3 regions of the Pseudoalteromonas maricaloris genome follow, and region 1 is predicted to be linked to each of the others. Evidence: predicted binding sites of a transcription regulator. Region 1 holds the regulator's gene; each other region holds the start of a gene.
What was found. Region 1 encodes sigma-54, which starts transcription at its own class of promoters, with help from an activator protein. Its sites were predicted from a motif close to GTTGGCACGNNNNTNGNNT; they were not measured.
Positions count from the first base shown of each region.

Region 1 (11,051 bases):
TACAGGCGAGGGCGATAGAAAACCAATGCTATGTAGTTGCAGCCGCGCAAGTAGGTCGTCATGAAAATGGCCGAGAAACCTATGGACACAGTTTAATTGTATCGCCTTGGGGTGAAGTCTTAATTGACTCTGGTGAGAGTTTAGAACCCATTTCACAGCAGCTAGATAGCGCGTTTCTTGATTCGATCCGGCAAAAAATGCCGGTTGCGGATCATAACCGATTTAAAAGTGAGTTTTTATGAGTAATGTAGAGCAGAATTTACTGACCAATAGCCAGCTGACACGTGAGCAATTATCACAAGCTCTCGAGTATATTCATCAGCACAAAGTAAATTATGCCGATCTGTACTTTCAATCAAGCTACCATGAAACTTGGGTGCTGGAAGACGGCATAGTCAAAGATGGCAGCTACAACATCGAACGTGGTGTTGGTGTGCGTGCAGTGAGTGGCGAGAAGACTGGCTTTAGTTATTCTGATGCCATCAATATTGAAGCGTTAACCAAAGCAGCAGAAGCTGCGCGTAGCATCGCGCAAGCTGGCGAAAGCAGTAAAGTCCAAGTATTTAGCGATGTAAAAGCACCCATTCAATTTCAACCAGCACAGCCAATTACCAGCATGAGTGATGCGGATAAAGTGGCTTTACTAAGAGAGATTGAACAGTGCATTCGCGATTTAGCACCTGAGGCGCAGCAAGTAGTCAGTTCGCTGTCTGCGGTATATGAAGAAGTGTTAATTGCCGCAAGCGACGGCACATTTGCAACCGACATTCGCCCGTTAATACGTTTAAATTGCTCGGTACTGCTTGAGAAAAATGGTCGCAGAGAGCGTGGCAGTGCCGGTGGTGGTGCGCGTTTAGACTATGGTTACTTTAAAGAATTAGTAGACGGTGCACCGAGATGGATGCAGTTTGCCAAAGAAGCTGTGCGCCAAGCACGTGTGAATCTTGAAGCCATCGATGCACCAGCAGGTGCGATGCCTGTGGTGCTTGGTTCTGGTTGGCCGGGCGTTTTGTTACACGAAGCTGTTGGACATGGCCTAGAAGGTGATTTTAATCGTAAAGGAGCCTCTGCATTCAGTGGCAAAATAGGTGAACAAGTCGCTTCGAGTCTTTGTACTGTGGTGGATGATGGCACGATAGCCGACCGTCGCGGCTCTTTGAATGTGGACGATGAAGGTACGCCAGCGGCATACAATGTACTGATTGAAAACGGTATTTTGAAAGGCTATATGCAAGACAAGCAAAACGCGAGCTTAATGGGTTTGGCGCCTACAGGTAATGCGCGTCGTGAGTCTTATGCCCATTTACCGATGCCGAGAATGACAAATACCTACATGCTTGCGGGTGAGCACAGTCAAGAAGAGATCATTCGTAGCGTAGATAAAGGCATTTTTGCTAGTAACTTTGGCGGTGGTCAAGTGGATATTACCTCCGGCAAATTTGTATTCTCAGCATCTGAAGCATACCTAATAGAGAATGGTAAGATAACCCAACCAATTAAAGGCGCAACGCTTATTGGCAATGGTCCAGAGGTGATGAAAAAGGTCTCTATGGTAGGTAATGACCTTGCGCTTGATAAAGGCGTTGGAGTATGTGGTAAAGATGGTCAAAGCGTCCCTGTGGGAGTCGGTCAACCGAGTTTGAAGATTGACGAAATTACTGTCGGTGGTACAGCGTAATACTACCTGCGATAACTATTCATAAGCAAAAAGGCGCATCAGCGCCTTTTTGTATTGTATCAGAGCACAATATAGCGTTACGGCATAATTGCTTCTTTTAAATACTGGAACAGCTCTTTGTAGGCTTTGCCTGGCTTCTCAGCTTTTACTTCTTTACTTGCTTGGCGCGCCATCTGGCGCATTTTTTGACGCTCAAGTTCAGGATACTTATCCAATAGCTCATTAATCTTGCTATCTCCTTTGGCAATCACTTCATCGCGAATAAGCTCAATCTTGTTCAGCAATACGTCTGCTTTATTGTTCTTATTTAGCATCAAATCCATCGCAGCCTGAATCTCTTCGACATTTGGAGTACTACGCAATGTCTTGGCAATGTAGTTCATATGACGACGGTAAGCATCTGTTTTAGCACGGATCCTATCCGCAACAGTCATGGCCTCTTTAAGCTCGTCCGTTAGAGGTAACTTCTCACGCTGCTTCTTGGCAAGCCCTGCAATTTCACAGCCTAGTTCATGCAACTCTAGCGCCTCGCGCTTAAGCTCGCTTTTTGAAACGTAAATAATCTCTTCTTCGGTCGTTTGCTCGTGTTTAGCCATTGCTCTTGTCTATACTAGTAAATATTAAGGTCTCTAACATTAGAGTATACCACAATTGATCACTACAATAGTTAGTAGCTGTGATAGCATATTAACTAATATGTTTTAGTTAGACGAGCGAGCGGATAAGGTATCTATGACTCAACCTCAACAACACCCTATATATAATCAAATTGATGATGTGAAAAATGCAGTTGCCGATGTGTTAGCGCATGCTAAAAAACTAGGTGCAACCTCGGCAGAAGCGGCGATGTCTAGCACCTCAGGTCTGTCTGTAAGTACACGAATGGGAGAGGTTGAAACCATTGAGTTTAATCAAGACGGTGGTCTTGGTATCAGCGTGTATGTGGGTAATCATAAAGGCTCAGCATCAACCGCGGATCTGAGTCCTGACGCCTTACGCTCTGTGGTTGAAAAGGCCGTAGATATTGCTCGATTTACCTCGGATGACCCCTGTAATGGTGTGGCTGATAAAGCCTTGCTAGAGATGTCACCAACAGATTTAGATCTTTTCCACCCTTGGCAAGTTTCTCCCGATGAAGCCATTGAGCAATGTATTGCTGCTGAAAAGGCCGCGTTAGAATTCGACCCTCGAATCGTCAATTCTGATGGCGCGAGCTTATCGAGCCACCAAGGGATCCGTGTATATGGCAATAGCCATGGCTTAATTGCAGGGTTCCCACGTACCAGACACAGCCTAAGCACCATGGTGATTGGTAAAGAAGGTGAGCAAATGCAGCGGGACTCAGCATATGCCTTATCTCGCGTACACACAGAGCTAAAATCCCCTGAAGAAGTTGGTTTAGAAGCAGCGCAATCTACGCTAGCAAAATTAGGCAGTCGCAAATTATCGACGCGTAAAGTGCCTGTTATTTTTCGAGCGGATATCGCGAACAGCTTATTTGGGCACTTAGTGTCAGGTATTGGCGGCGGCGCGCTATATCGTAAGTCTAGCTTCTTGTTGGACTCTTTAGACACACAAATTTTTAATCGCTGCGTAAACATTGAAGAGAAGCCACACTTACTAAGAGGGCTTGCTTCGAGTCCTTTCGATAGCGAAGGTGTAAAAACCATCGACCGTGAAATTATCACAGATGGCGTGCTTAATACTTACTTATTGGCAAGCTATGCCGCACGCAGAATGAATATGCAAGCGACAGGTCACGCAGGTGGGATCCATAACTGGTTAGTAAAACCAACACACGACGATTTAACCAGCCTACTTGCGTCGATGGGCACTGGCTTATTAGTCACTGAACTTATGGGGCAAGGTGTTAATACGGTAACTGGTGACTACTCAAGAGGAGCTGCTGGTTTTTGGGTCGAAAATGGAGAACTTCAATATCCTGTAAGTGAAATTACTATCGCTGGTAATTTAAAAGATATGTTTATGGGGATTGAAGGCGTTGGCGGTGATATTGAATGCCGAGGCGCAGTACAAACCGGCTCTATACTACTCAATAATATGCAAATAGCGGGCGAATAACTCCCTTCATCAGCTCAAGAAATGCTGGTTTTGACCAGCATTTCCCGCCATTTCGACACTCTTACTGTTACACTAATAACCAAGTTGCGGTGCCAAGGAATGCAAAGATCCCGACAATATCGGTAACCGTTGTTAGTACCACACTACCAGCTAGTGCTGGGTCGATATTCATTCTCTTTAGCATAATTGGAATACTGGCACCCGCGATACCTGCTGCGACTAAGTTCATAAACATTGCGAAGGCAATAACTGCACCGAGTGTGAAGTCCCATTGCCATACAGCAATAACCCCAGCGATCAATACTGACCACAGCACGCCGTTTAAGGCGCCGATCGCCAGCTCTTTACCCATTAAAAACTTTTGGTTAGTCTGGTTAATATGGCCAAGGGCAATACCACGAATCACTAGGGTTAGCGTTTGGCTACCGGCAACGCCGCCCATACTTGGTACTATGCCATTTAACACCGCGAGAATAGGTAAAATATCCAGAGTACCTTCGAAGAAGCTTGCAACAAACGCTGCCATTAAGGCGGTTAACAGGTTAATTCCAAGCCAAATAGAGCGGCGCTGGCTACTTTTTAGAACTGGCGCAAAGGTGTCTTCTTCATCTTCAAGACCTGCCATACTTAACAAGCTGTGCTCAGCATCTTCACGGATGACGTCAACAACGTCATCAATGGTGACACGACCAAGCAAATGGGCGTTATCGTCAACTACAGGAGCCGAGATCCAGTTGTGACGCTCAAAAAGCTGCGCCACTTCAGACTCATCCATGGAGATAGGGATCGTTTCCTTATCTTCATCCATCAAGTCTCGAACCATACTGTCAGGAGACTTAGTTAATAAGGTATTGACAGGCAGCGTGCCTAAAAAGCAGTTGTCTTTATCAACTACATACAACTCGTCCGTACCGTCTGGCAATTCGCCTTTAAGACGTAGATATCTAAATACAACTTCTAAGGTAACATCGGGTCGAATAGTGACCGTGTCGGTGCTCATTAGCGCACCGGCCGAGTGTTCCTTGTAGGACAATGCTTGTGTCGCACGTTCTCTATCTTGGCTATCCATCGCACCGATAACGTCTTGGTAGACGGTATCAGGCAGGCTTCTTAGGACATCACCAAGGTCATCGTCGTCCATGTCTTCTGTAGCGGCAGCAATTAGCTCCGGCTCCATCTGGGCGATGATCCCAAGTCTTACGTCCTCTGACAGTTCCTCTAAGACATCCCCTTGGATATCTGGGTCAACGAGCTGCCACAGCATAGAGCGAACTTTATGAGGGGATGATTCTAAAAGCAGTGCTGTATCACAAGGAGCTGTTTCTGCGAGCATACGCCTAACTTGAACAAACTGACCACTGTTTAAGGCTTTAGTTACCTTTTGGAGTTGTTCCAGTGTGTAGTCTTGTTCAAATACTTCAGGCATAGGCATCCTTTTTGATAATAGTGTTGGCTAACGTGATTAAGTTAACCCTATTCATTTATTTTATCGCAGAAATCAATTTCTTAATTTGAATTTTATTCGTGTTGTTTCTGCTGGTGGGTTGTTATCGTTAATACACGTTAAAGGTGTACGCAACGATAAAGTAGGATTTTCTCGGCAACTCGCTTTACTGCACGAGAGAAACCTAAATTGGTATTACAGTGTAACTCAGTTTATTGGGAACTACCAAGGTTTACGCTTAATTATGAGAGACTTATTATACCAATTCGATTAATTAAGTGATCTATTTTTAAGCGAGAAAACCTTGTCGATAACACGGCGAAAATTTTGCTATTTAGTTGTTCTAAATGAGAAATTTTTAACACAGTTAGCGTCAGGTTTGCTCCTTCAAATTGAGTAAGTATTAAGACTAATTGGTATTAGACCAGTCTGGTTACGGAGGGGGAGATTAGCAGGGACTAAATGAATCAGACCTTAGTGCTATTTTGGTGCTAGTAGCCCAAGTTACTCGGATTCATTAAATTTATTTTCTATTAGTCCGCCAATGGCGTCTAGTGCATACTGAGCATCAGGACCTTCACAAACCACTCGGACTTCTTTCCCTTGGCTGCTTTCAAGTAACAACAGCGCTAGTACGCTGTCAGCAGCTGCACTTTTGTCTCCTTGATATAAGGTCACTTCGGCATCAAATTGGGTTGCTAATTGTGCAAGAACCGTCGCTGCTCTAGCGTGCAGACCAAGCTTGTTCTGGATTAAAAACGTATCTTCTAACATTTAACCCTCTTGCTCACGGTGGCGAATTTTGACGTTGGGATGGGTTTTAGCAAAACGCTCACCAATGGTTTGCGCTAAATATACCGAGCGATGTTGCCCACCTGTACATCCTATTGCAATCGTTAGATAACTGCGATTGTTACGCTCTAAGTGTGGTAACCAAGTTTGTACAAAGGTTTGGATCTGCCAAGTAAACTTTTGCACGATGCTGTGACTCGACAAATAGTCTTTGACTGGCTGATCTAGGCCAGTTAGCGGCTTAAGCTCAGGCTCCCAATGTGGGTTGGGCAAAAAGCGCGCATCAAAAACGTAATCCGCTTGTTTTGGGATACCGTGTTTAAAGCCGAAAGATTCAAAGGTAATAATGAGTTGTTTGTCTTTTTTACCTAAGATTTTTTCGCGGATATCTTCTGCAAGTTGATGAACGCTCAGGCCTGTAGTATCAATGAGAAAATCGGCGCGAGTGATCAATACGTCTAACAATTCCCGTTCTTTCTTTATTGCAACATCTAGTGGAAGATTATGCAGTGAAAGAGGGTGCAAACGGCGTGTTTCTGAGAAGCGTTTTATCAGGGTTTGATCGTCACTGTCTAAATAAAACAGGGTAGGTTTGGCAAAGCCTGGTAAGTATTCAAGAATGTCATTAAACTCGTCCTGTTCTTTAGGTAAGTTTCTGACATCAATACTGACTGCTATTTTATTATAATTGTCCGAAACGCTGCGGACTAAAGACGGCAGCAAATTGACCGGAATGTTATCTACACAATAGTAGCCTAAGTCTTCCAATACTCGAAGCGCTACAGATTTACCAGAGCCTGAGCGGCCACTGATAATGATAAGCTCGAGTCCTTTTTCTTCATCACTCATCAAGTTCACCTTGGATCACTGCATATAACTCATCGTCACTTTTTGCTTGTCTAAGCATTTTGCAAAAAGACTTGTCTTTGAGTGTATCAGCAATCGCCGCTAAGGTCTTCAGGTGCTGTTGATTATCACCTTCGGGTACGATGAACGCGACAAAAATATCGACAGGCTGCTTATCTATGGCTTCAAACTGGATCCCTTGCTCGCTGACAAGCACCATTGCAAGGATTTTATCCAAACCTTCAAGTCGACCATGGGGAATGGCAATGCCTTTACCGATCCCTGTGCTGCCTAATTTCTCTCGCGCCATTAAAGCGTCCAAGATAGCATGCTGACTGGTATTTGGAATTTGGCTATGAGCCAGTTCGCTGATGTATTCTAAAATACGTTTTTTGCTATTAAAAAGGACCGCAGCTTTACTGCAGTCCTTGTTCACTAATTCACTTAATTTCATCTTAGTGTCGAGTGAGCTTCTCTTTGTGTTTAATAACTTGACGATCTAGCTTGTCGATAAGGCCATCAATTGCGGCATACATATCTTGATGCTCTGTTGATGCAAATAGCTCGCCGCCGTTTACGTGTAATGTTGCTTCTGCTTTTTGTACTAGTTTCTCGACATCAAGGATCACATGCACGTTATTGATATGATCAAAGTGCCTTTCTAGCTTCGCAAACTTGTTGGTGACATAGTCTCTTAATGAGTCAGTAATTTCTACATGGCGACCAGTTAGATTTAGTTGCATAAGCATTTTTCCTTCTTGGGTTTTACGTCTTATATCAAGCTTTTACGCTGATTTGACGGTGGAATGGCTAGGGATTCACGATATTTTGCAATCGTGCGTCTCGCTACCTTAATTCCTTGCTCAGCTAAAATATCTGCAATTTTGCTGTCACTCAATGGCTTAGCGGTATTTTCTGCAGCTATCAGCTTTTTGATAAGTGCTCTAATTGCTGTAGAGGAGCACTCACCTCCATTTTCTGTACTTACATGGCTAGAGAAGAAATACTTCAGCTCAAATATTCCCCGAGGTGTATGCATGTATTTTTGTGTTGTCACACGGGAAATTGTGGACTCATGCATCTCAACCATTTCAGCAACATCATTTAGCACCATAGGGCGCATTGCTTCGGGGCCATGTTCAAAGAATGCCTGTTGTTGTTGCACAATGCAATTGGTAACTTTTAATAATGTATCATTTCGGCTTTCTAAGCTTTTAATAAACCACTTTGCTTCTTGTAAATGTGAGCGAATAAACTGACTATCCGTACTGGATTTCGCTGTTCTAGACATCGCAGCGTAATGGTCGTTTACTCTTATTTTAGGCATAGCATCAGGATTTAGCTCTACGACCCAACGACCTTTTACTTTTTTCACCGATACGTCAGGGATCACATATTCAGGCTCTTCATGAATAATGCTTGCCGCTGGTTTTGGGTTAAGGCTATGAATTAACGTCATGACCTCTTTGAGATCGGCTTCTTTAAGGCGCGTTTTCTTTGCCAAAGTTCGATAGTCACGGCTGGCAAGCAAGTCGATATGCTCTGTCAGAATCATTTTTGTTTCGGCAATCCATGGCGTATCCGGAGCGAACTGATTTAGCTGAATACACAAGCATTCTTGTAAACTACGCGCTGCGATACCGACAGGATCGAAAAGTTGAATACGTTTGAGCACGGCTTCGACTTCATCCAGCTCAATAGGCTCTTCGCTACTCTCGTCATTAATGCTTTCTAAAATGTCTTCGCAAGACAGTGTTAAAATGCCTGACAGGTCGACCGCTTCAATAATCGCAATCGCAATCGCTCTATCTGTTGGACTAAATGGTGTCAGCTCAAGTTGCCACATGAGATAGTCGTGGAGAGATTCAGAGGTTTCCCCTTGATAAACATTATCGTCATCAGGAAGTGGGCCTGAACTTGCAGCGGGTGCTGCGCTCATATATTCATCCCAAGTGACATCCATGGCAAGGTCATCACTGACAGTGTCTTTGCTCATGGCGGTATCTGAGTCTATTTCATAGTCACTAACCTGCGCTTCATCGCTTGAATCTTGATTGTCGTCAGCACTACTTTTTTCTTGGCTGTGTTGGTCAGCGTTTTCGCCGTCAGTATTATCACCTTCTTCCACTTCCAACAATGGATTGCTGTCTAATGCTTCTTGTATTTCTTGTTGCAGATCCAATGTACTAAGCTGCAGCAAGCGAATGGCTTGTTGCAGTTGTGGAGTCATTGTAAGTTGCTGCCCCATGCGCAGCTGTAATGATTGCCTCATGTATCTCTAACAATCCTTTTTAACAGTTATTAATACTACGTCTTAACTATAGCTTGAATTGTTCGCCTAGGTAGACATCTCTTACGGTTTGATCTGCCAAAACATGTTCTGGCGTGCCTGCAGCGATTAACTCACCATGTGAAACGATGTAGGCTTTTTCACATACGTCCAGTGTTTCTCTAACGTTATGATCGGTGATTAGCACACCGATACCGCGGTTTTTTAGGTGCTCTATGATTGTCTTTATATCTAACACCGAAATAGGATCAACACCAGCAAAAGGTTCATCTAACAGGATAAACTTAGGATTAGCGGCTAAAGCGCGAGCAATCTCTACGCGTCTTCTTTCGCCTCCCGATAATGCCATGCCCTGTGAGTCACGGATGTGTTGAATATTAAACTCATCCAGTAACTCATTGAGTTCAGCTTCTCTCTCAACTTTAGATAAGTCTTTTCGAGTTTCTAAAATCGCCATCAAATTTTGATAGACCGTGAGTTTTCTAAAGATTGAAGACTCTTGCGGTAGATAGCCAATACCAAGTCGCGCGCGGCTGTGCATCGGTAGCAAAGTGATATCTTCATCATCAATCTGAATAAAACCTTTGTCGCTTGGTACTAACCCTACAATCATGTAGAACGTAGTGGTTTTACCTGCACCATTTGGTCCTAATAAGCCTACAATGCTGCCAGCCTTAACACTTAAGCCAACATTTTTGACGACTTCACGACCTTTATAACTCTTTGCTAGACCAGTTGCTTTGAGCTCGCTCATTAATTGTTACCTTCTTCCTGCGCTTTTTTATCTTTTGCGTTTTTTTTGTCATCAACAGGAACAAGGATGGTTCTTACCCGAGAATCTTCTTGGTCTGAGCGCTCAGCACTGATCAATTGCTTTTCAATGTCATAGGTGATGACTTGCGCATTGATTTTTTGCCCAGTTTGATTGATTTCCGCATCGCCAGAAATGACTAAGGTGCCTTTCGCAACGTCGTAACGAATTTCGTTTGCTTTGGCTTCTAGCAAATTACCATCAGGTTGACGTTCGCTGAAAATAGCTGGGCTGCCAGTTGCAACAAGCAGTTGCTTGTTAGTACCAAGCTCCGCGCGGCGGTGGACTTCTAGGCGATCGGCATTTATTTTTCTGTTGCCATGAATAATAACAACATTCTGTTCAAAAATACCGATGTTGCTTTGCAGTTGAGCTTGCTGACGGCCAGCATCAATAATGACTTCATTTTGTTCTGCAGCATTTGCTAAAGTAGAACTTGCAAGCAAGCCGATGAAAACTAGTTTGTTAATGATTTTACTGGTCATAATAAATTGTCTTTGTGTGGTTGATGAGTTCGATCACTTGCTTTTGTAGATCCGCATGCAGCCCTTTACCCGTGATCCTAAGACTAGGACCGGTGATAACGACAGGGTGTTCCGATTTCATCAATTTTTGCTTAATTTCAACTCTTACATTATCGGCATTGATATTGGTGATCATGGCGTTAGGCGTTAAATTCTTTGCCAGTACATTGCCTTCTAATATCAAGGTATTGTTTTCGTACAGTGTTGCTTCTAATGCACTTATTTGCCAATTCTGCTCACCGTTATATAAGGTGAAAATAGGCTTTTCAAAGTGACTAAAGCCAAGATCTTGATACAACTCCATCTTATCAGCAGTTACCTGATAGTTTAATAAGCCATTTTCACTATAGGTCGTTTGCTGAAGCGTGGTTGCAACATAATCGGGCTTAGCTAACGGTTCATCTTCTTTTGCTGAGTCCGCCTCTGATGGATTAAACATGGGCGACCACATCCATACCATTAAAGAAGCGAAAACAATGAGTAAGATGACACGTAATACGGTCATGTACTTGATCCTTTGGAAGTCAATAAGTGATTTTGGCTGAGCATTAGAAGATCAGTCAACTCTCTCACGGCACCAAAAC
Region 1 covers NZ_CP024625.1:3,679,120-3,690,170, reverse strand. The annotation lists gene CTT31_RS16415 (carbon-nitrogen hydrolase family protein) at 1-242, shown strand, start outside; gene tldD (metalloprotease TldD) at 239-1,678, shown strand; gene yjgA (ribosome biogenesis factor YjgA) at 1,756-2,274, opposite strand; gene pmbA (metalloprotease PmbA) at 2,411-3,760, shown strand; gene mgtE (magnesium transporter) at 3,828-5,186, opposite strand; gene CTT31_RS16390 (HPr family phosphocarrier protein) at 5,709-5,978, opposite strand; gene rapZ (RNase adapter RapZ) at 5,979-6,845, opposite strand; gene ptsN (PTS IIA-like nitrogen regulatory protein PtsN) at 6,838-7,296, opposite strand; gene hpf (ribosome hibernation promoting factor) at 7,298-7,585, opposite strand; gene CTT31_RS16370 (RNA polymerase factor sigma-54) at 7,615-9,114, opposite strand; gene lptB (LPS export ABC transporter ATP-binding protein) at 9,161-9,886, opposite strand; gene lptA (lipopolysaccharide transport periplasmic protein LptA) at 9,886-10,428, opposite strand; gene lptC (LPS export ABC transporter periplasmic protein LptC) at 10,418-10,972, opposite strand; gene kdsC (3-deoxy-manno-octulosonate-8-phosphatase KdsC) at 10,969-11,051, opposite strand, start outside.

Region 2 (11,051 bases), 1.8 Mb from region 1:
CGGCTACTATGTATTTACTGGTTTGAAGCCTGGGACTTACCGTACAGCGATAAGTGATGCGAAAAGGCTCGCGGTAGCCAGTACTCAACAGATAGAAGTGGAGTTAAGTGCAGAGGGAGACTTACTGCTTGATGTAAATCACGAACTACAACGACAGCGCGCAACCACGCAAGAGTTTGCTGTAGCTGGACGCTTCAAGACATTAACGATATTAAAAGTGTATGCGGCGATTTTGGCTAAGCGTTATCCCGCGTTATTAAGTGGTGGTTTTGGGTATGCGCAAAAAGAAGGCGACGCCACTTATTTACTCATATTAAGAGATGACGCCACACAAAATGCGGCAAATATTTGCCAAAATCTACTTCCCTTCAAAGTTTCTTGCACAGTGGAAGTCTTAACTATTTATGAAAGAGAAAACAATGCAATCAATTAAGTGGCACCTTCTTATGCTCAGTTTCGTTGCGTTAAGTGGTTGCCAAGCAACTGCGAGCAAGAGTCAACTTGACTCATTACAAATGAAGAAGCAAATATCTTTATTGGAACAGCAGGTAAGCACCTTACAACAAGAAGTAGAGCAGCTCAGAGCGCTAAAACAGCAGGTTGCTAGGTTTGAAGAAGTGCAGGAAGATTTAGATGTTATTGCGATGCAGCTATCAAATTCGCTTGCAAAGCAAAAGGATGCTGAGCTTTTAGCAGAGCAACCCGAGCAAGTGATAGAGCAAAAAACAAAGCCCACCGAGAAACCAGAACAGCCTGTAGAGATAGCTGAATTTGCAATTCAATTGGCCTCTACAACGGAATATACCAAGCTTAGGCAAACCTACGAGCAACTCAAGGATAAGTTACCGCAAGACTTTGCAACAAGCGAAGTGAATATCGAGCAAATAGATATTCAAAATACGAAATATTATCGGCTCAAATTAGGTGCATTTGCAGATAAGGCCTCTGCATACAAAGGTTGCCAGCAGCTTAAGCGTGCAGGTTTAAGCTGCTTGGTTAGCCATTACACCAGTCATCGACTTTAAAACTTGGTGCGTATTTTGCATTTTATCCAATAAGTTTATCGTGGGCTTGGTGAAATGAAATATCTAGCACTCATAGTGATTATGTTGTTGGCGGGGTGTACAAACAGCCAACAGGTTGGCAAAAGAGAAGTGACCCAGCAGCAAGAAATCTTACCTGACTTAGATGGGTTTGGCGCTCAGTTAGCCGCGGAACTCGGGCAGTATGTACGGCCGTTCAAGCCGAATTCAACGCTTGCTGTGACGAGCTTTTTTAAAGCAAATCAGCTGGATGATACCGTTGCTGGGCAAGGTTCTGGCTTGAGCGTGGCCTTGCAAGAATCCCTCATGACCCATTTAAGTCAAATGGGGGCAGATGTCGTAGAATATCGACTCAGAAACGCTTTATCTTTACAAAGTTCTGCCGATAGTATGTTAAGTCGAGAATTGAATGTGCTGAATCAGCGCCAGAAAATTGACCTCGTGGTGGTCGGGACAATCGTAGAAAGTCGAGATACCTATTTGGTCAATGCGCGGCTGGTTGATACGTTACATAATCGAGCCGTTTCAGCCGCATCAATCAGTATTCCTAAAGCTGTGATGTGGGGTACGGAGCGTGTCTCAAATCGTGACGGTCAGATTATACGAAGCCAATATTAGTGGAGATGAAAGTAATGAAAAAAGTATTAAGTTTGGTTTTGCCGCTTTCATTGATGGTTGGCTGTGCTCAGAGTAACTTTTTTGCGGTGGATAATGCTCAGGCTGAGCCCGTGCGTAATGGCTTTGAAAAATCTTCGATGTATCAAAGTAATCCAAACGGTATGAAGCAATTTTCTGTTTCTCAGCAAATGGCTGGTAAAAATGTCACTCACTATGTCCAGTCTATTATGCAAGACATGGTTGCAAACTTGAAACACGTGAATGAGAAAACGCCGGTAGCAGTGACAAGCTTTGTATTTTTAGATAAAGAATTTGATAAAGGTTCCTTGCTGGGTAATCAGTTGGCTGAAAGCTTTATCCATGAGCTTCATGCATTTGGGATCCCTGTTGTGGACTTTAAAACAACAGACTATATCCGGGTGACACCTGAAGGCGATTTTATTTTCAGCCGTGACTTTTTAGAGCTATCTGACGACCATCCTTTTTTGTACGTGCTAGGTGGTACTTTGGTGAATCATCAGGGTGGAGTTATGGTTAATGCCAGAGTGGTTGGGCTTAGAAGTAAAAGTGTCGTGGGTTCTGCTCAAGGCTTTTTACCGCAAAACGTAGTTAACGCCCTACAAGATGGTGCGGCATACGATGGCATTCGTATAGAGCGTGCGAACTAATTCGGAGGCGATGATGAAAAATGTAGTGCTATTCGCGACGACACTCGCATTACTCGGTGGCTGCGAAATGACAAAACAGACGGCTTCCGAATCTACAGAAACGCAGCAATCCGATATGGAAATATTATATGCCATGATGGAAGAGCAAGAGCGTAATGAAGATTCACAAGCTGTGGTATCGCAAGATATTGGCTTCATTAGCTATCGTCATCGGAAAGAAATTGCTAACTACGCCAATCAAATTGCGTTGGAACTGTCAGATACTGTGTTAGGGCAAAAGCCTGAGTCGATAGCGGTAGCCAGTTTTGTCAACTTTAATGAATCATTAAGGGATACAAACCAGCTAGGAAACCAATTGGCTGAGTCTTTAATGCATCAAATGCAAAAGCTGGGTTATCAAGCATTAGACTTTAAAGCATTGGGGAAAATTGAAGTGACATCCAGTGGTGATTTGACTTTTTCGCGTAACACAAGCCGCTTGAAAAACACGCAATCGCCCAGTCATTTGCTCACAGGCACTATGGTTTATCGTCCACGAGGCGTGGAGGTAAATGCAAGATTGTTAGAGTTTAACACTAACTTAGTGATCGCAAGCACGGTGGTGACCATCCCGTATTTTATCCTTGATGATCAGGCGACCGCTTCAAGGTAGTACTTCAAATAGCGTTTTTTAAAAGAAATACCATTTAGGTTTTATTAAACGAAGAACTATCCTACTTCTTATTCACACCTCAAGCGAAGTAACTGATAGCGCAGTAGTGGGTCTTAACTGCTGCGTATTCACCTACTGAACCAGCTCATTTATTACCGCGAATAAATTGACTATTAATCTTTAAAAGTTCATTAAGATCAGTATACTAAAGCGAAGTCACTGAGATGCAGTACAACAGAGAATCAACAATTCTCGACTTTCATTGGTATTAAGTTCCGCAGATCCCGCTAGTGAAGGTCAAAAAAGGCGATTGTTATCTGACTTTAGAGATTGTCCCCATAGTTTAATGGATAAAACAAGGCCCTCCTAAGGCTTAGATGTAGGTTCGATTCCTACTGGGGACGCCATTGGTATTCACTTCTGCGTGGAATGACCAAAGTAAATGGGTGATGGAAGCATGATGCAGAGGGTGTAAAGTCATCGAAAATCTTGCCTTTTGCTACAGGAAGGCTCAGCACTTACAATTCAAACTCATTTTCATTTTCTATTTGAATTTCAACCAAATCGTTAATTTGCACATTGTGAAGTGGGCGGTTGCTGATATTTACCGCAATGGCGTTTTGCGCATTCACTTGGATCACTTGCAGTTTATTGATGGTTTTAATTTGATGCATAAACACTTTACCATCGACATTAGTCAGCGGATTGCTATGCGCTACGTTAAGGATCTGGCCATTCTCTAAGCCATGCATACGGCCCAAATTAATAACGACTTGTTCATCATCGATATGTAGGATTTTGCCATTGGTTGGTAAGCAGGCGACCGCTGCGTTTAAATCAGTTGCGATTTGTGTCAGCGTGGCTTGGATCTCATCAGCATAATCTGTCTGCCAAAAGCGCTCACTGTACACATCAATTAATTTGGTTTTCTTAAACGGCCACACGCCTTGAGTGGCATATTGTTTTTGCCATACCCTTTCATGAGAAAGTGCATCAAACAGCGCAAAGTCTACCTTGAAGCTTCTTAAGTATTTATCGCTTTGCCAAAATGCGAGGTCACTATTAAGCTTATCGACACTAGCAACATCAGTAATTTGACTCAGTAGTACAAATTGGCTGTTGGTATTTGCTGTAATGGTCTCGATTAGCTGTTCATTATAATCAAAACGCTGACTGAAAAAACGGCTAACATCTATGGTCTGTGCAAAATAGGGAACGGGTTCTAAGCTCGACTTTTGTTCGGTCATTGTTTGATATAGGCGCTCGCTCACGGCTTTATTTATGTCAAAAATTTGACCTAAAGTTGCTTGATGTTTATTTTTTAGCTGGCTTTGTGTGACTGCAACCTGTTTATTGTAAGCACTCGTTGGGCACTGAGCACTCTGTGGGGTAATATCGATATGCAATGTTACTTGCCATGAGTCACCGACTTTTGCTTCAGCAATCACGTTGGCGCTCTGGATTTCAGCATTTGAGCGGATCTTAAGTTGATCTTGGGTGAGCACACCATCGGTGACGGTTTGTACACTACTCACCGAAGCGCCAGAAAACAGCAATGCTTGTGTGATGGCGTCATTTACGGCCTTTCTTTTTGCTTTTTGATGATCGCCATTTTTAACGTCAGCCATGCCGGTAACTTCAAACCATTCAGCATAAGCGGGATTAGTTAAGGTGATACACAACAATGATAGACTGGTCGCGAATTGCTTTTTCATGTTTAAATGCCCAGATCAAAAACTACCCTTTAACTCAGCAATACCTGTGCCAAATTTTGGCAAGGTTCGTGCATAATCATATTTTATGAAAGTTAATTTTATTTATTGCCAATACTAGATGAAACCACAACAACCCTTGCGAGACCAAGATGCTGGGGAAGTGTTAAATTTTGATTGGTATTTATTGTAGCGGAGTGTAGTGAAATGCGTATCACTAATTCTATCAGTGCAGTTGTTATGGTTTGCTCGCTAGCGGGACTCAGTGGCTGTTCAAGCCTCGTTGACAAGCACATTGAATATGAAACGGTGCAACCGGAAACCTTTCCTGTTTTACGGGCTGTGGGGTACGCGCCTTTGAGTGCTCAGCCGGGTAAAACTGCGGGTGAGAAGCAGCTGATGGCTATTAAAGTCTCAAAATTAGAAGCGTATCGTGAATTGGCTGAGCAACTGTATGGCCAAAATTTGACATCCACTATTACGGTAAAAGGTGCTATTGCGCAAAACGATGGTCTTAAGAGTCAAGTGAATGGACTCGTTCGAGGGGCTAAGGTGCTGAAAAGTTACGCTGTTGGTGATACTTACGCGACGGAATTGGAGCTTGATATGAAGCGCGTTTATGATTTGTATATTACTCAAGTCAAGCCGCAGAAAATTAAGAAGATATCTTACAGCTTTAAGTAAGCGCCCATCGCATGTTGCTTACTTAATGCGCTTCATTTCGGTTGTTCTTCAAAACTAAAATATGGCTGGCGTGGCTACGCCTTTAGGTTACGTACTAACTCACTGTCGCTACTTTTCACACTACCATCCTGACCATATGTAATCGAAGTTGGTGCGCCAATTAAGATCCCTTTTAGTTCACGTGTGCTTACATTGGCCTGATGAGCCGTTTTAGCATTGATTTCATTTTTGGTTTGGCACTCACTGAGTAATGCTCGCACTTTAGCGACGAGCGGGGCTACTTCATTGTGTTCAAAGACGTGAGACTCAGTTTTTGACAATTCATTGTCGAGCTTTTGCAGTTTTGAAATGAGAGTTAGCTTTTCACGAGCGATTTCTTTTAAATTGTCGCCACGTCGGGACGCAAGCTCGTCAAGCTCACGCGCTAGAAGCTGGGCCATCGCTTCTAGCGTTGAGATTTGTTCTGAAAGTTTGTGGTGGCAAAGCCGAACCAAATCATCCATATATTTCGAACTCAAATGCAGCTATGTTTTTGGCGAGTTTTTCCGCGTCAACTTGGTACTTGCCTTCTGCAATCGCTTTTTTCAATTCTTCGACTTTCTTGTCGTCAAAGCCTGATGATTGCTGCGCTTTTTCGTTGACTGTTTTCAGCTGTTGCGCTTGTGGAGTCAGACTGACTGAATCCGCAGCTGCTTTTGGTGTAGCAGGTGATTTAACTGATGCGCTGTTGGCATCATTTCTTTGCAATTCAGCTTTCTGTTGCTTAACATTATTAGCAACGGATGTAGACTGATTCTGACCGTTAACTTGATTAACCATGATTGTAGACCCAATAAAATTATACTCTCAGCCTTGTTATCGGCGTTTAATAGTATTACTTTAGCAAATTTTTTATAAATTCACCTCTACTGTTTCCACTTCTATTACTCTAGCACGTAAGGTTTTGCCAGAGCGAGAGTTTTTAATATTAATCAGTTCACCACGGTTGCCATCTTGCTGCGCTTCTCCTTGAGTTTTGATCACGAGTCCACCTGATTTAGCAATAATCGTCACAGTATCGCCTTTGCAGACCATGCAGATATGGGCTTGAGTAAAGGCTTGGCCTTCTCTTATATTACGTTTGCTGCGACTACCTATTAGTATCGACTTATCTTCAACATAAGAAACTCTGCGAAAACGTTTTGGCTGATACTCTATTTTTACATCTTCATCTTGAATAACACGGCCTTTTTCTAACATGGTTGCGCTAACTAATATGGGGAAGAGGTGATCGATACGTACGTGGACGTATTGAGTCCAGCTGAGGGTATCGTTGCATCTAATTTGTACTGTCACTTGAGTATCAAAAGGCGGAGCCATCGCTGTACTATATTGCAACGGTGACTGACAATCCCGTGCTGGAATTCTTGAATCAAGTGGTATAGCAGTCAGTGACAGCTGACTATCGGGATCCTGCTCTACATTTGGTTCAACAAATTCTATTGCGCTTTGTTCTAAAGTTTTGTTGTCATATTGCTGACAATAACCATAGTCAACGCCTATAAAATAAGCGAACAAACAAAAAAACTGAATGTAATGGGTTTTTTTTAACAAACTCATGATGTTTCGACTATGCTTATGGGGTGAAACAAGGTATAAAGATTCTGCTTTAATAACTGCACCTAATCAAGGGTGGTAAACCATATCAGAGTCGAAGCAAAGATCGTTCCGATTAGCGGTTTATACAGTAGGAGATTGAAATGGCAGGTATTTTAGACTCGGTTAACCAACGTACACAGCTGGTTGGACAAAACCGTCTCGAGCTATTACTTTTTCGACTTCAAGGTCGACAGCGCTTCGGCATTAATGTTTTCAAAGTCCGAGAAGTGCTTCAATGTCCAGCATTGACAAGCATGCCCAAGTCAAACCCGCTTATCCGAGGGGTTGCTCATATTCGAGGCCAAACTATATCCGTAATTGATATGTCACTTGCGGTAGGTGGACCTCCTATTCAAGATATTCGTAACTGTTTTATTGTGATTGCAGAATACAACCGTTCAGTCCAAGGTTTTCTAGTCAGTGCAGTAGAACGCATTGTGAATATGAACTGGGAAAAAATAATGCCACCGCCATCAGGGGCAGGTCGTTATTCCTATTTGACAGCGGTTACAGAAATTGAAAATGAGCTAGTTGAAATATTGGACGTAGAAAAGATCCTTAATGAAATTTGCCCAATCAACACAGAAGTCAGTGCTGATATTGTCTCTGATGGTGAAATGCAAAAAGATTTAGGCGAACGTATTGTATTTATTGCTGATGACTCTGCGGTTGCTCGTAATCAGGTCAAACGTGCATTGGAGCCATTAGGTGTTCAGACTGAGCTTGCGAAGAACGGCAAAGAAGCACTTATCAGGCTTCGCGAAATTGCGGAAATGGACTGTCAAAATAATGTCACCGAGCGAGTAGGGCTATTAATTTCTGACGTTGAAATGCCGGAAATGGATGGTTATACGTTAACGGCTGAAATAAAAGCTGATCCAAAATTAGCGCCATTGCATGTGATACTCCATACTTCACTGAGTGGCGTATTTAATCAGGCTATGATTGAGAAAGTGGGCGCTGATGATTTTATTGCTAAGTTTAACCCAGATGAATTAGCTTCAGCGGTTAAAAAATGGGTTCATTGTGATTAAAGCTGGTGGTAGCACTTGGAAAATAAGCATTTAGAGCAAAAAGAGTACGACCAATTTAGAACCTTTTTGGAGCAACAGTGCGGTATTGTACTGGGTGACAATAAATTGTACTTGGTCAAAAGCCGGCTTGCTCCTCTGATGGCTCGCTTTGGTGTGGAAACACTTTCGTCCTTAGTAGCTAAGACACTCAGTCCCCATGAGCGGCAATTGCGTGCCGCTGTGGTGGATGCGATGACAACGAATGAAACACTTTGGTTTAGGGATACTTATCCGTTCGAGCTAATTAAATCGAAAATCTTACCAGAGTTTAAAGACTTGAGACGCCCTGTTAAGATTTGGTCGGCGGCAAGTTCATCAGGACAAGAGCCATATTCAATCGCGATGTCTGCGAGTGAATATGTGAGTAAAAGCCCTGGTGCGCTGAAAATGGGTGTTCAGATTATCGGTACGGACATTTCTAATACAATGCTGGATATGTGTAAGAATGCTGAATATGACGCGTTGGCGTTGGCGCGGGGGTTATCGCCTGAGCGCAGAAAGAAGTTTTTTATGGATAGTGGCAATGGAATGGCTAAGGTAGTTGAACCGATCCGTAAAATGGTCAGCTTTAGACATTTAAACCTGCTAGATTCTTATGCGTTGATGGGTAAGTTTGATGTTATTTTCTGCCGTAACGTCCTGATCTATTTTTCACCTGAAGTGAAGGCCAAAATCATTTCGCAATTTGCTCAGTCGTTAAATCCTAATGGTTATTTGTTTTTAGGTGCGTCAGAATCGATGGCGGGTTTAAGTGACGACTTTAATATGATCCGTTGTAATCCTGGTATTATCTATCAGAAAAAGACTTAATATTCACATATAGCGGCAGGGACGTTCGCTATAATTAGGTATTGAATATTTGTACTCAGTCGCAGTTCCAGTGTCTACACTAATTAACCTTGGATTTTCTAAGTTCAACCGCTGACTCTTCAGACGCTTCCTCTTATTTATTTCACTCATCAATATTGGCTCAAGTTTAATTATTCCAAAAACACAATGTAAAACATTGAAATTTAATGAATAAATCTTGTTTTAAAACTGGCCTAAAGATTGCTTTGTCATACCTGAGTCAATTTTTTGGAGTCAGATAATGGCAATTAGTTTCGATAAAGCGTTGGGTATACATCAGCATACGATGCTGCTGCGCTCACAGCGCGCTGAAATTCTAGCAAGCAATATCGCAAACGCAGACACTCCAGGATACAAAGCTAAAGATATTGACTTTGCTAGTGCTTTAAAAGCGGCAAAGACAATGCAAAGAAGCGGCAATGATATGGTTAGAACAGATGCAAAACACCTCACTGGTGGTACCAAAATGAGTAATTCATCTGAGCTATATCGTTCGCCAAATCAAGCAGATACAGGTGATGGTAACTCAGTTGATATACAAGTGGAACGAAACTTGTATGTACAGAATGCATTAGAGTACCAAGCCAGTTTGCAATTTCTTGGTGGTAAGTTCAGTAGCCTTAAAAAGGCACTCGGCGGGCAAGGGGCATAACAATGAGTCTATATAACGTTTTCGATATTGCGGGTTCAGGAATGAGCGCACAGAATGTGCGACTTAATACCACCGCAAGTAATATCTCAAACGCAAACTCAGTGAGCTCTAGTCAGGATACTGTGTATCGCGCTAGACACCCTGTATTTGCCGCTGAACTTTCCAAAGCTGCAGCTTCCCAGAACAATGTTGCGGGATCTTCAGTTGGAGTAAAAGTCTTAGGTGTGGTTGAAAGCGACAAGCCGCTTCAAGTTGAGTACAACCCAAACCACCCAAGTGCTGACGCAAATGGCTACATTTATAAACCGAATGTGAATGTGGTAGAGGAGATGGCAAACATGATTTCTGCTTCTCGCTCTTACCAAACCAATGTTCAAGTTGCAGACGCTGCAAAGCAAATGCTTAGTAAAACATTGCAACTAGGCCAGCGCTAAATTGGGAGTAACAGCTGATGAGTAATAATGTAAATGCCACTTCTTCAACGGGTGTAGATTCACTCTACTGGGATAGGCAAAAACAGGCCGAGGAGAAAAAGCCCAGAGATGAGCTATCGCAAGAAGATTTCTTCTCGCTGCTTACTCAACAGCTCTCTTTCCAAGATCCAAGTAAGCCTGCGGACAACGATCAAATGATCGCGCAGATGACAAGCTTTACTATGGCTGAGGGGATCTCAAAGCTAAATGAGAATTTTGACTCGTTAGCTGCATCAATGACTTCTAACTCAGCGCTTCAAGCATCAACGCTGATTGGTAAAAAAGCATTACTCGAATCAACGACGTTAGAACATGGTGATGATGCACTTACAAAGGGCTCGGTGATTGTCCAAGAGCCTGTGCAGAATTTATCTGTGGGTATTTATGACGAATCTGGAGCGATTGTTAAGACGCTTGAGTTTGGTGAGCAAAGTGTAGGCGCTGTGCGTTTTGAGTGGGATGGTAAGAATAAAGATGGCGAGATGATGCCCCCTGGGGAATACACCATAAAAGCCGAAGGCATGATTGAAGGTGAATATCAGACTTTACCTTCGGCCACATTTAGAAATATTGACAGTGTTAATGTTAATGGTGCTAACGGCATCGTCATTAATACCAAAGAAGGCGCGGTGCGCTTAACTGATATTGCTGAAATAGCATAGTAGTTTTAAAGAATTAACCTTAAGAACTTAGAGGTGAGAGTATGAGTTTCAATATAGCACTGACAGGTATTGCCGCCGCGCAAAAAGACTTGGACGTAACAGCAAATAACATTGCTAACGTGAACACGACGGGTTTTAAAGAATCTCGCGCAGAATTTGCTGATGTTTACGCGTCTTCGGTTTTTAGCTCTGGCAAAACGAAAAATGGTGATGGTGTACAAACTACTATGGTAGCGCAGCAGTTTCACCAAGGGTCATTAAAGTTCACGCAGAACTCGCTAGACTTGGCGATTGAGGGCGAAGGCTATTTTGCCATGTCAAATTCTC
Region 2 covers NZ_CP024625.1:1,353,488-1,364,538, forward strand. The annotation lists gene CTT31_RS05700 (hypothetical protein) at 1-433, shown strand, start outside; gene CTT31_RS05705 (SPOR domain-containing protein) at 420-1,025, shown strand; gene CTT31_RS05710 (FlgO family outer membrane protein) at 1,080-1,661, shown strand; gene CTT31_RS05715 (FlgO family outer membrane protein) at 1,676-2,329, shown strand; gene CTT31_RS05720 (FlgO family outer membrane protein) at 2,340-2,981, shown strand; tRNA gene CTT31_RS05725 (tRNA-Arg) at 3,314-3,388, shown strand; gene CTT31_RS05730 (flagellar assembly protein T N-terminal domain-containing protein) at 3,500-4,696, opposite strand; gene CTT31_RS05735 (LPP20 family lipoprotein) at 4,901-5,377, shown strand; gene flgN (flagellar protein FlgN) at 5,452-5,880, opposite strand; gene flgM (flagellar biosynthesis anti-sigma factor FlgM) at 5,873-6,196, opposite strand; gene flgA (flagellar basal body P-ring formation chaperone FlgA) at 6,269-6,976, opposite strand; gene CTT31_RS05755 (chemotaxis protein CheV) at 7,117-8,049, shown strand; gene CTT31_RS05760 (CheR family methyltransferase) at 8,065-8,898, shown strand; gene flgB (flagellar basal body rod protein FlgB) at 9,179-9,589, shown strand; gene flgC (flagellar basal body rod protein FlgC) at 9,592-10,023, shown strand; gene CTT31_RS05775 (flagellar hook assembly protein FlgD) at 10,041-10,724, shown strand; gene flgE (flagellar hook protein FlgE) at 10,766-11,051, shown strand, end outside.
Region 2: a site for sigma-54 is predicted at 4,752-4,770, ahead of CTT31_RS05735 (LPP20 family lipoprotein). Genes of this name have one in related genera too.

Region 3 (11,051 bases), 1.7 Mb from region 1:
CTAACCACTTAGTTCTTACCAAGTTCGACATAGTGAAACCGATGTGACCCATCAAGGATTTATCGAAACTATCAAGCGCTTCTTGCTTATCTTTGATAGAACAAGCCTCAAGTTCAGCCAGTACAAAAGGATGGCAACGAATAGCGCCTTGACCATAGATGATCATGTTACGGGTTAGGATGTTTGCACCTTCTACCGTAATTGCAATTGGTGCACCTTGGTAACCACGGCCAACGTAGTTGTTTGGACCTAGGCAAATCCCTTTACCACCATGAATATCCATGGCATGGATGGTTGAAGCACGCATTTGTTCGGTTAAGTGGTACTTCAAAATGGCAGAAACAACCGAAGGTTTTTCACCTAAATCTACCGCGCCAGTTGACATAGTCACCGCAGCATCAGAGCTATACGCATAGCCACCAAGTTTCGCTAGTGCCTCTTCAATCCCTTCCATCTTACCGATAGGAAGTTTGAATTGGCGACGAATGCGGCTGTATGCACCACTTGCAACTGCAAGGGATTTAATACCACCGGCAGAGTTTGAAGGTAGCGTAATAACACGACCAACCGACAAACACTCAACCAGCATGCGCCAGCCTTGTCCTGCCATTTTTGCGCCACCGATAATGAAGTCGAGTGGTACAAACACGTTTTCGCCTTGGGTAGGACCATTTTGGAATGGCACATTCAGTGGGAAGTGACGGCGGCCAATTTTTACGCCAGGCATGTTTGTAGGAATAAGCGCACAAGTAATACCTAGCTCTTCTTTATCACCTAATAGACCGTCCGGATCGCGCATCTTAAACGCTAGGCCAAGTACAGTCGCAACAGGTGCTAAAGTAATATAACGTTTGTTCCACGTTAGGCTAATACCTAATACTTCTTCACCTTCCCATTCGCCTTTACATACCACACCAAAGTCAGGGATAGATGAAGCATCAGAGCCCGCTTCTGGTGACGTTAATGCAAAACAAGGGATTTCATCACCCGCTGCTAGACGAGGTAAGTAGTGTTCTTTTTGCTCGTCAGTACCGTAGTGCTGAAGTAGTTCACCTGGGCCTAACGAGTTAGGTACGCCCACGATAGACGAAAGTAAAGTTGATTTACTGGTAAGCTTTTGTAGTACACAAGATTGCGCGTAAGCTGAAAACTCAAGACCACCGTATTGCTTTTTGATGATCATCGCAAAGAACTTGTTGTCTTTTAAGTATTGCCACACGTCTTGCGGTAAGTCAGTCAGCTCGTGTGTTGCTTCCCAGTCGTTAAGCATGGCACATACTTCTTCCACCGGACCATCCAAAAACGCTTGCTCTTCAACGCTCAAGCGTGGCTTTGGAAACTGATGAAGTTTATCCCAGTTTGGGTTACCACAAAATAGATCGGCTTCCCACCAAGTAGTACCAGCATCAATCGCTGACTTCTCGGTTTCTGACATTGTCGGCGTAACTTTTTTGAACGCTTTAAATGCTGGAGCCACGATGTACTGCTGACGCAGGTTCGTTACTGAAAGCGGAATAACAATCGCTAAGAAAATTAACCAAGAGATAATGCCAAACGCACCAGCAAAGGTGCCAACTAGCATTGTAACTGCTGCAATACCTAGAGCGGTATTCCAGCTTGCGCGATGATAGCTTGCTGCACTGAGCAAGGCTAACAACGCGAGAACAAATATAAGTGTCATGTTGTTCTTCCTTATAAGAGGTCTGACCACCCAGTTAGACTAGCTGGTTAACGCTGATATTTCAAGCGTCTTCATACCCTCTATGCGAATTAGTTGATGCCTTGTTGTGACATATTATTTACGTTTGTACTTAATCTGAGTGTTAAATGACTCATGCCTCTCTTGTTGTTAATTTGAAGGTTACTTTGACTAAACCCCATCTACAACCTGAGAGGATTTTCAACGTTATTAATTACTGAACGATATTTAAGTGTAATGAACATAGTGCAATGTGGCGAAACTGCACATGAATTTTCTTTCAGCGAAGTGCCTAATATGTGCATTATAATTGCCAAAACTTCATGTCTGATTTGCATTGAAATACACGTTAATGTTTCTACAATTGGGTTAAGCATAGCGACAAAATGGTGCTTTAAGAATTGCTAAGGAGTAGCAAATGCAGTCCATTTTCTTAGTCGCTATGTGAGTTAGGATTTACCGCCACGACCTAGTGTCGCGGTTGATATTGCTGTCCATGTTAAGGAGAAACAAGATGCAGCAGAGTATTTTTTATCTAGTCACTATTTTGGCCTTTGCGGCTATGTTGTCGGCCTTTCACCTCTTTCCTGAAGCGGTAATTTTTAATGTTTTTAGCAGTTTGTTTGCTGCATTACTTGGCTACCGAGCTTATACCCGTTGGGCTTTATTATTGTGTTGTATTAACGTGTTGGCCATGACGTTTTGTCCTTTGCTTGATTCAGGTGGCTGGTTAAGTCTCAAGGGAGCGGTCGTTTTTGTATGCTGTGTGATGTTTTTTGCAATAGCGTTTGGTTGCAATAAAGCGGTGACACAAAATAAAAGGTTTTATTATTAGTCGCCTACCTTGCCATGTTAAACTCGACTCAGGCGATGTGTTATCGCCTGAGTACTCGAGACAATAGGTGACAGGAAACCCGCATGCGAATATTAGCCGATCAAAATATGCCCTTAGTTGAGTCATTCTTCTGCGAAATTGGTGAGGTAACTCGGTTTGATGGCCGTAACCTTCAACCTGACGAGCTGAAAAACGTCGATATTCTGTTGACTCGCTCAGTCACTAAGGTCAACAAGATCCTGTTAGCACAAGCCGATAAACTGAAGTTTGTGGGGACTGCGACAATAGGGATTGATCATATTGATACCTCATTGTTGGCCAGCGCCAATATCTCGTTCAGCAGCGCACCAGGCTGTAATGCGATAGCTGTTGCCGAGTACGTGATAAGCGCTCTACTTGCATACGCACAAGAAACCTCCACACCACTTCAAGATAAAACGATTGCCATCATTGGTGTTGGTAATATTGGCGCGTGTTTAGCATCAAAGCTTAAAGGGCTTGGTCTTACGATATTATTGTGTGATCCCGTAAGGCAGCAAGCGGGGACATTGGATTCACATGTAGCGTTAGATGAAGCTTTGGCTCGCGCGGATATTGTGACATTTCACGTTCCATTAGTTAAGCAGGGCCCGCATAAAACGGTTCATCTACTTGATGCATCGCGGATAGCGGCATTAAAGCCGGGTACGGTGATAATCAATGCAAGCCGTGGAGATGTTATCGATAATCAAGCGCTTTTGCACGCGATAGAAGGTGGGCAAACGCTTGAGCTGATCTTAGACGTTTGGGAAAATGAGCCGAATATTTTGCAGCCATTATTGCAATATACTCGCTTTGCCTCTGTGCATATTGCCGGCCATACGCTAGAGGGGAAGGCGCGAGGCACGCAAATGTTATACGAAGCTGTATGCCGAGAATTCGATTTACCAGCCAGCAAAACGATTAGTGATTTTCTCCCTAAACCAAGTGTCACTGGCTGCCAGTTGCAAAGCACTGCCAATGAGCAAGATATTGTCAATTTAGCGCATCTTGTTTATGACATTCGTCGTGATGATGGCATCATGAGAAAACAGCTAAACACATTGGGCTTTGATACCTTGCGTAAAGCATATCCCGTGCGTCGAGAATTTAGTACAATTGCAGTCAATAATGACTCACCAATCAGTGAAAAGCTTTACCAACTTGGCTTTTCTGAGCACAAGAGTTAAGTGCTGTGGTTGGTATATTACAGAATGAGGAAAAATAATGTCGCAAAAATATAATGTTGCGGTACTTGGCGCAACAGGTCTTGTTGGCAAGCAAATTATCGAATTACTAGCGGAACGAAAATTTCCTGTAGACACATTGTACCCACTCGCGAGTAGCCGAAGCGCGGGTGAAGAAATTGACTTTATGGGTGAAAAAATCGAAGTTCTGGATGTTGAAGAGTTTGATTTTTCTAATGCCCATATCGGTTTGTTTTCAGCGGGTGGTTCCGTGTCGGAGAAATATGCACCAATCGCCGCTGAAGCTGGCTGCATTGTGATAGATAACACCTCACATTTTAGATACGACTTTGATATTCCATTAGTCGTTCCTGAGGTGAATAAAGACAGCCTTGCAGATTTTAGAAATCGTAACATCATTGCTAACCCAAACTGCTCTACAATCCAAATGCTAGTGGCGCTTAAACCAATTTATGATGCCTATGGCATTGACAGAATTAATGTTTCAACATACCAAGCGGTATCTGGCGCAGGTAAAGAAGCGGTAGATGAGTTGGCTAAGCAAACTGCAAACTTAATGAATGCAAGACCAATGGAAAACGAAGTATTTAGCAAACAAATCGCTTTTAACGTCATTCCTCAAATTGATGCATTCCAAGAAAATGGTTACACCAAAGAAGAAATGAAGATGGTGTGGGAAACGCAAAAAATCTTGGGCGATTCGAGTGTTTTGGTTAACCCTACTGCGGTTCGAGTTCCCGTGTTTTTCGGTCATGCTGAAGCCATTCATCTTGAAACGCGCATGCCTTATGATCTTGAACATGTTAAGCAGTTACTTGCTGATGCGCCGGGTGTTGAGCTAATTGAAGACGAAAACGATTACCCAACACCGGTAAGTGATGCAAGTGGTAACGATACCGTCTATGTAGGCCGTGTAAGGCAAGATATTTCACATCCATTGGGCTTAAACTTATGGGTGGTATCAGACAACACCAGAAAAGGTGCCGCAACAAATAGCATTCAAATTGCAGAAGCCCTGATAGAAAGCTATCTATAAGCACCCTTTGATATCGCAAAGTAAGCAAAATTTTGCTTACTATTCTGCGTTATAACGGCAAACTTCTGCCAAGAAGTTTGCCGTTAGGTCAAATACTTGACTATTCTTCACCTATATCAACTATTCCAGAATCAGTAAAAAGCATTATAACCATGTTAACTTTCAATACGTTGCAATGGATATTCCAACATATCTGGTTTATAGTTTGCATTTGGAATAGAGCTTGCTTCAAAGCCATAATAATAAAATGTCGTTTAACGGGTGTTAAACATTTGAGTAAAGGATCGGCATGCGCGGTTTAGCCTTATTTAGTATCTTTGTATTCGCACTGATTGCCACACCAGTATATACCCAAGAGGGGGTAGTGCTAAAAGGCCCTAAAGGGGTTGATTATGGGGCTCAAGGTCGGTCAATAGGGCCTATCAGACCCACGGATACATTGTGGCGTATAGCACAAAAAGTGCGACCAGATGACTCGGTCACCATTTATCAGGTGATGAAGGCGCTTTACGATAAAAATCCTAATTCATTTCTAGATAAAAACCTCAACCATATGCAGGATGGGGCGTATTTACGTATTCCTACCATCAATGAAATTCGCAGTGTAAACCCTGAGTTGGCAAAGCAGAAGTCAGATCAAGATGACAAACTTTGGGAAATGAAGCGTAAGGGATTATTGAATCCAAATGCAATAAACGAAGCTGAAAAAAAGGTTACACAAGCTCGTAAAGTCGATGTAGAAGAAGCTAAAGAAGACCTAACTAATCAACTGCGTTCTTTAAAGATGGAACAGGACATGCGCCTGATGGACTTACAAAAAGAGTTCAAATCCTCGGTGCGTAATGTTGAAGAAATCCTATCCGAAAACAATAAATTAAAACAGCAGCTCGGTGCTATTTCTACTGAACTTCAAACGGTTCGTACCCAACTTGGTAAAGACAGCGAAATCCAGCAACAGCTCAAGGCTGTTATTGACTTGCAAAATGAAATGATTGACCAGCAGGCGGCTCAGGCAAAAGCGCAAGAAAGTAGCGAGTTAAGCACATTCTTTAGCTCACCAGCTGGCATTGCATTACTTGCCACATTACCAGCGCTACTGGCAATTGCTGGATTAGTAATGTACCTACGCCGAAGAAACCAATCTCAAACGTCGACAGATGACGACGATTTTCTTCCGCAAACACCATCGGTGGCTGCAGGCACTGCGGCGGCGGGAGCTGCAACCGCTGCGACTGCATTTGACCCTGAGCCAGACCCACTTGATATCGGAATGGGCGACGATGAAGACGCACTGGGCGCAAGCGTACAGTTAGATGACGATATCTTACCTGAAGACGATGAGATTACCTTTGACTCACTTGATGACGACTTCGATGAAGGAAGTGATACGTTAGACCAAGATGAATTGGATAGCTTACTAAACGAAGATATTTCGTTTGATGATGATCATGACGAAGACTTTATGCAACAGAGCTTTGACGAGGCTGGTGATGAAGTTTCGCTTGATGTTGATGATGGCCAAGATATTTTAAGTGACAGCGATCTTGATGATTTGTTCAATGAGTCTCAAGATGAAGAAATTGATGTTAGCGATGATGCCCTTGCCGCTCTGAGCGAGGAACTCGCAGATGAGCAAGCGGATGCTGGTGCAAACGATGATGATATCGATTCAATTCTTGATGGTGCGCTAGATGAAGAGCCCGAATTTAGCGGTAATTTTGATAGTGAGAGCTTAGTCGATGCTGATGATATCGATGCGCTACTTGATGCCTCTCAAGATGCTGACGATGATGCATTGCCTGATTTTGAGGAACCAAGCACTGAGCTTGCGGGTGATGATATTGATGCCCTGTTAAATGAAGTGCAAGACGATACGTTAGCTGAAATTGACGAAGAGTCAGATACGCTCGACGGTGATGATATCGATGCTTTATTGGATGAAGCGCAGGAAGATACGTTGCCGGAATTAGAAGAAGAGCCTAGTGATCTCGCTGGTGACGATATTGATGCTTTATTGGATGAAGCACAGGAAGATACGTTGCCGGAATTAGAAGAAGAGCCTAGTGATCTTGCTGGTGACGATATCGATGCTTTATTAGATGAAGCGCAAGAAGATACGTTGCCGGAATTAGAAGCAGAGCCTAGTGATCTTGCTGGTGACGACATCGATGCTTTATTGGATGAAGCGCAAGAAGATACGTTGCCGGAATTAGAAGAAGGGTCAGATGCTCTCGCTGGTGATGATATCGATGCTTTATTAGATGAAGCGCAAGAAGATACGTTGCCGGAATTAGAAGCAGAGCCTAGTGATCTTGCTGGTGACGACATCGATGCTTTATTGGATGAAGCGCAAGAAGATACGTTGCCGGAATTAGAAGAAGGGTCAGATGCTCTCGCTGGTGATGATATCGATGCTTTATTAGATGAAGCGCAAGAAGATACGTTGCCGGAATTAGAAGAAGAGTCCGATGATTTAGCTGGTGACGATATTGATGCTTTATTAGATGAAGCACAGGAAGATACAGTACCTGAGCTGGAAGAAGAATCTGATGAACTGACCAATGACGAACTCGATGCATTAGTTGACGAAACGCCAGAAGATATTTTGCCAGAGCTGGAAGAAGAATCTGATGAACTGGCAAATGACGAACTCGATACATTAGTTGACGAAACACCAGAAGATGTTTTGCCAGAGCTGGAAGAAGAATCTGATGAACTGGCCGAGGACGAACTCGATGCATTAGTTGACGAAACGCCAGAAGATATTTTGCCAGAGCTGGAAGAAGAATCTGATGAACTGGCAAATGACGAACTCGATACATTAGTTGACGAAACATCAGAAGATGTTTTGCCAGAGCTGGAAGAAGAATCTGATGAACTGGCAAATGACGAACTCGATACATTAGTTGACGAAACATCAGAAGATGTTTTGCCAGAGCTGGAAGAAGAATCTGATGAACTGGCAAATGACGAACTCGATACATTAGTTGACGAAACACCAGAAGATGTTTTGCCAGAGCTGGAAGAAGAACCTGATGCGCTGACCGATGACGATCTCGATGCATTAGTTGATGAAACACCAGAAGATGTTTTGCCAGAGCTGGAAGAAGAATCTGATGAACTGGCAAATGACGAACTCGATACATTAGTTGACGAAACACCAGAAGATGTTTTGCCAGAGCTGGAAGAAGAACCTGATGCGCTGACCGATGACGATCTCGATGCATTAGTTGATGAAACACCAGAAGATGTTTTGCCAGAGCTGGAAGAAGAATCTGATGAACTGGCAAATGACGAACTCGATACATTAGTTGACGAAACACCAGAAGATGTTTTGCCAGAGCTGGAAGAAGAATCTGATGCGCTGACCGATGACGATCTCGATGCATTAGTTGATGAAACACCAGAAGATGTTTTGCCAGAGCTAGAAGAAGAATCTGATGAACTGGCAAATAACGAACTAGATACATTAGTTGACGAAACATCAGAAGATGTTTTGCCAGAGCTGGAAGAAGAATCTGATGAACTGGCCGATGACGATCTCGATGCATTACTAGACGAAGCGCCAGAAGATGCTTTGTCGGAGCTGGAAGAAGAATCTGACAAGTCTGAACTGGAGTCTAAACAGCCTTTAGCTGAGCCTGAGCAAACGGAGTCAGGACACTTGTCTGGTATGTTGGATGAAGAGGATGCTATTCCGGAATCATCTGAAGAACCGGTGGAAGATACATTACAGTCCGATCTAGCCAATGAAGCAGATTTTAGTGATGAAAATGTTCAAGCTGACGAAGACAGCGAATTTGAAGATCCTGATTTAAAAAGTGTTGATGAGCTATTACAGGAGCTTCAAGCCGAAGAACAGTTTGAGTTGGATGCTGAACTTGAAGACGACTTTTCGGATGAAGAAGTTGAAATTGAGCTGGGAGATGATCCACTTAATGACGAAGTGGATTTACTGGCAGAAGAAGAGTTTCTTGACGAAGAAGATCTGCAACCAAGCGCAGAGCTAGAGAGTTACCCTGAGCTGGAGCTCGGCGAAGAACTTGAAACTACTGACTCGCAAAGTGAAACCGAAAAAGCATTATCAGAAGCATTATCCAATGACGCTCAATTTGATATAGAGGACGGGCTTGATGGCGATCTTCTCGACGATGAAATCTCTGGCTTTGATGAAGATGATTTGCCTGAATTTAGTGCAGATTTCGACGAAGAGACTTTGCTTGAAGACGAACCAGAAGCACCACTCGACGAAGCTGAAAGTGACACGCTTGAGTCTGAACCCGAACTGGGCATTGAAGACGAGCTGCCAGAGTTAACTGCAGATTTCGATGAAGAAACTTTGCTTGAAGACGAACCTGAAGCACCGCTCGACGAAGCTGAAAGTGATGCGCTTGAGTCTGAACCTGAACTGGAAATCGAAGACGAACTGCCAGAGTTAACTGCAGATTTCGATGAAGAAACTTTGCTTGAAGACGAACCAGAAGCACCAGTCGAAACAGCCGAAAGTGACGTGCTTGCCTCTGAACCTGAACTGGGCATAGAAGATGAGCTGCCAGAGTTAAACGCAGATTTCGATGAAGAAACTTTGCTCGAAGATGAGTCTGAAGCGCTAGTCGAAGCAGCTGCAAGTGACACGCTTGAACCTGAGCTTGAAATCGAAGACGAGCTGCCAGAATTAAACGCAGATTTTGACGAAGAAACCTTGCTCGAAGATGAGCTTGAAGCGCCAGTCGACGAAGCTGAAAGTGATGCGCTTGAGTCTGAACCTGAACTGGAGATCGAAGACGAGCTGCCAGAATTAAACGCAGATTTTGACGAAGAAACCTTGCTCGAAGATGAGCTTGAAGCGCCAGTCGACGAAGCTGAAAGTGATGCGCTTGAGTCTGAACCTGAACTGGAGATCGAAGACGAGCTGCCAGAATTAAACGCAGATTTTGACGAAGAAACCTTGCTCGAAGATGAGCTTGAAGTGCCAGTCGACGAAGCTGAAAGTGATGCGCTTGAGTCTGAACCTGAATTTGAAATCGAAGACGAGCTGCCTGGATTAAACGCAGATTTCGATGAAGAGACTTTGCTTGCTGATGAGCCTGAAGCACCAGTCGAAGCCGCAGAAAGCGACACGCTTGAGTCTGAACCTGAGCTTGAAATCGAAGACGAGCTGCCAGAATTAACTGCAGATTTCGATGAAGAAACTTTGCTTGAAGACGAGCCTGAGCTTGAAATTGAAGAGGCTCTGCCTGAGTTAAACGATGAAGATGACTTGGAAACTCTACTTTCTGAGCCACAAACTGAATCTGAATTACCAGAGGTCAATGAAGCCGAGATTGAAAAAGAATTTATGGCTGACTTTACCCAAGCAGACTTCGATGCTCTACTTAGCGAACTGGACGATCCCAGTGACTTTGACGCCGGAAATGCAGAAGATTTTGAAGTCGATTTCGATAGCTTGCTACAAGACGAATTGGTCGCAGGGGAAGCCCAAGCGCTACCTACGGACACCGAAGGTTCAGAAGACTACTTAGAAATTGAAGACCTACTTGAACAAAGCGACGATCTTGATAGCGATGTTGAACCTTACGTTGGCGCAAATATGGACGTTGGGCTTGGCGATTTTGAAGAGCTATTAGCGGGTGAAAATACCACGGATGTTGATTTAGAGGATGAAGGATTCGCCGCTAAATTAGATCTAGCAAAAGCTTACATCGAAATTCAAGATTATGACTCGGCTATATCAACGCTCAACGATGTTATTGAGAACGGCCCAGATTCGGTGCAAGCTGAGGCTAAGTCGCTTAAATCAAGTCTTACAGAGTCTTAATACTCACATCAACGATACCGGCCAAACAAAGTAATTGCCTTGTTTGGCCGGTATCATCATCTACTTCTTAGCTTAAGCGCTTTAATTCACATCGCCAATCGCATAAAATGTCGTTTTTGTTATGGGTTGCGATAGAAAAAGTATGCGAGTAGCGTTAGGCATTGAATATAATGGTGCAAATTATAGTGGTTGGCAGAGGCAAAATCATGTCAGCAGTGTCCAAGAAGAAATAGAAAAAGCGCTATCGAATATCTGTAATCATCCCGTTGAGATAACTTGCGCAGGGCGCACTGATGCGGGGGTTCATGCTACGGGTCAACTCGTGCATTTTGACACGGATTCTGCTCGCGATATGAGCGCTTTTACATTAGGAATGAACTCTCAGCTTCCCGACGACATTGCGGTACGATTTGCTAAAGAAGTCGACCCTGAGTTTC
Region 3 covers NZ_CP024625.1:1,312,150-1,323,200, forward strand. The annotation lists gene fadE (acyl-CoA dehydrogenase FadE) at 1-1,681, opposite strand, end outside; gene CTT31_RS05555 (DUF6419 family natural product biosynthesis protein) at 2,214-2,534, shown strand; gene CTT31_RS05560 (4-phosphoerythronate dehydrogenase) at 2,618-3,742, shown strand; gene CTT31_RS05565 (aspartate-semialdehyde dehydrogenase) at 3,780-4,796, shown strand; gene CTT31_RS05570 (FimV/HubP family polar landmark protein) at 5,086-10,614, shown strand; gene truA (tRNA pseudouridine(38-40) synthase TruA) at 10,757-11,051, shown strand, end outside.
Region 3: a site for sigma-54 is predicted at 5,007-5,025, ahead of CTT31_RS05570 (FimV/HubP family polar landmark protein). Genes of this name have one in related genera too.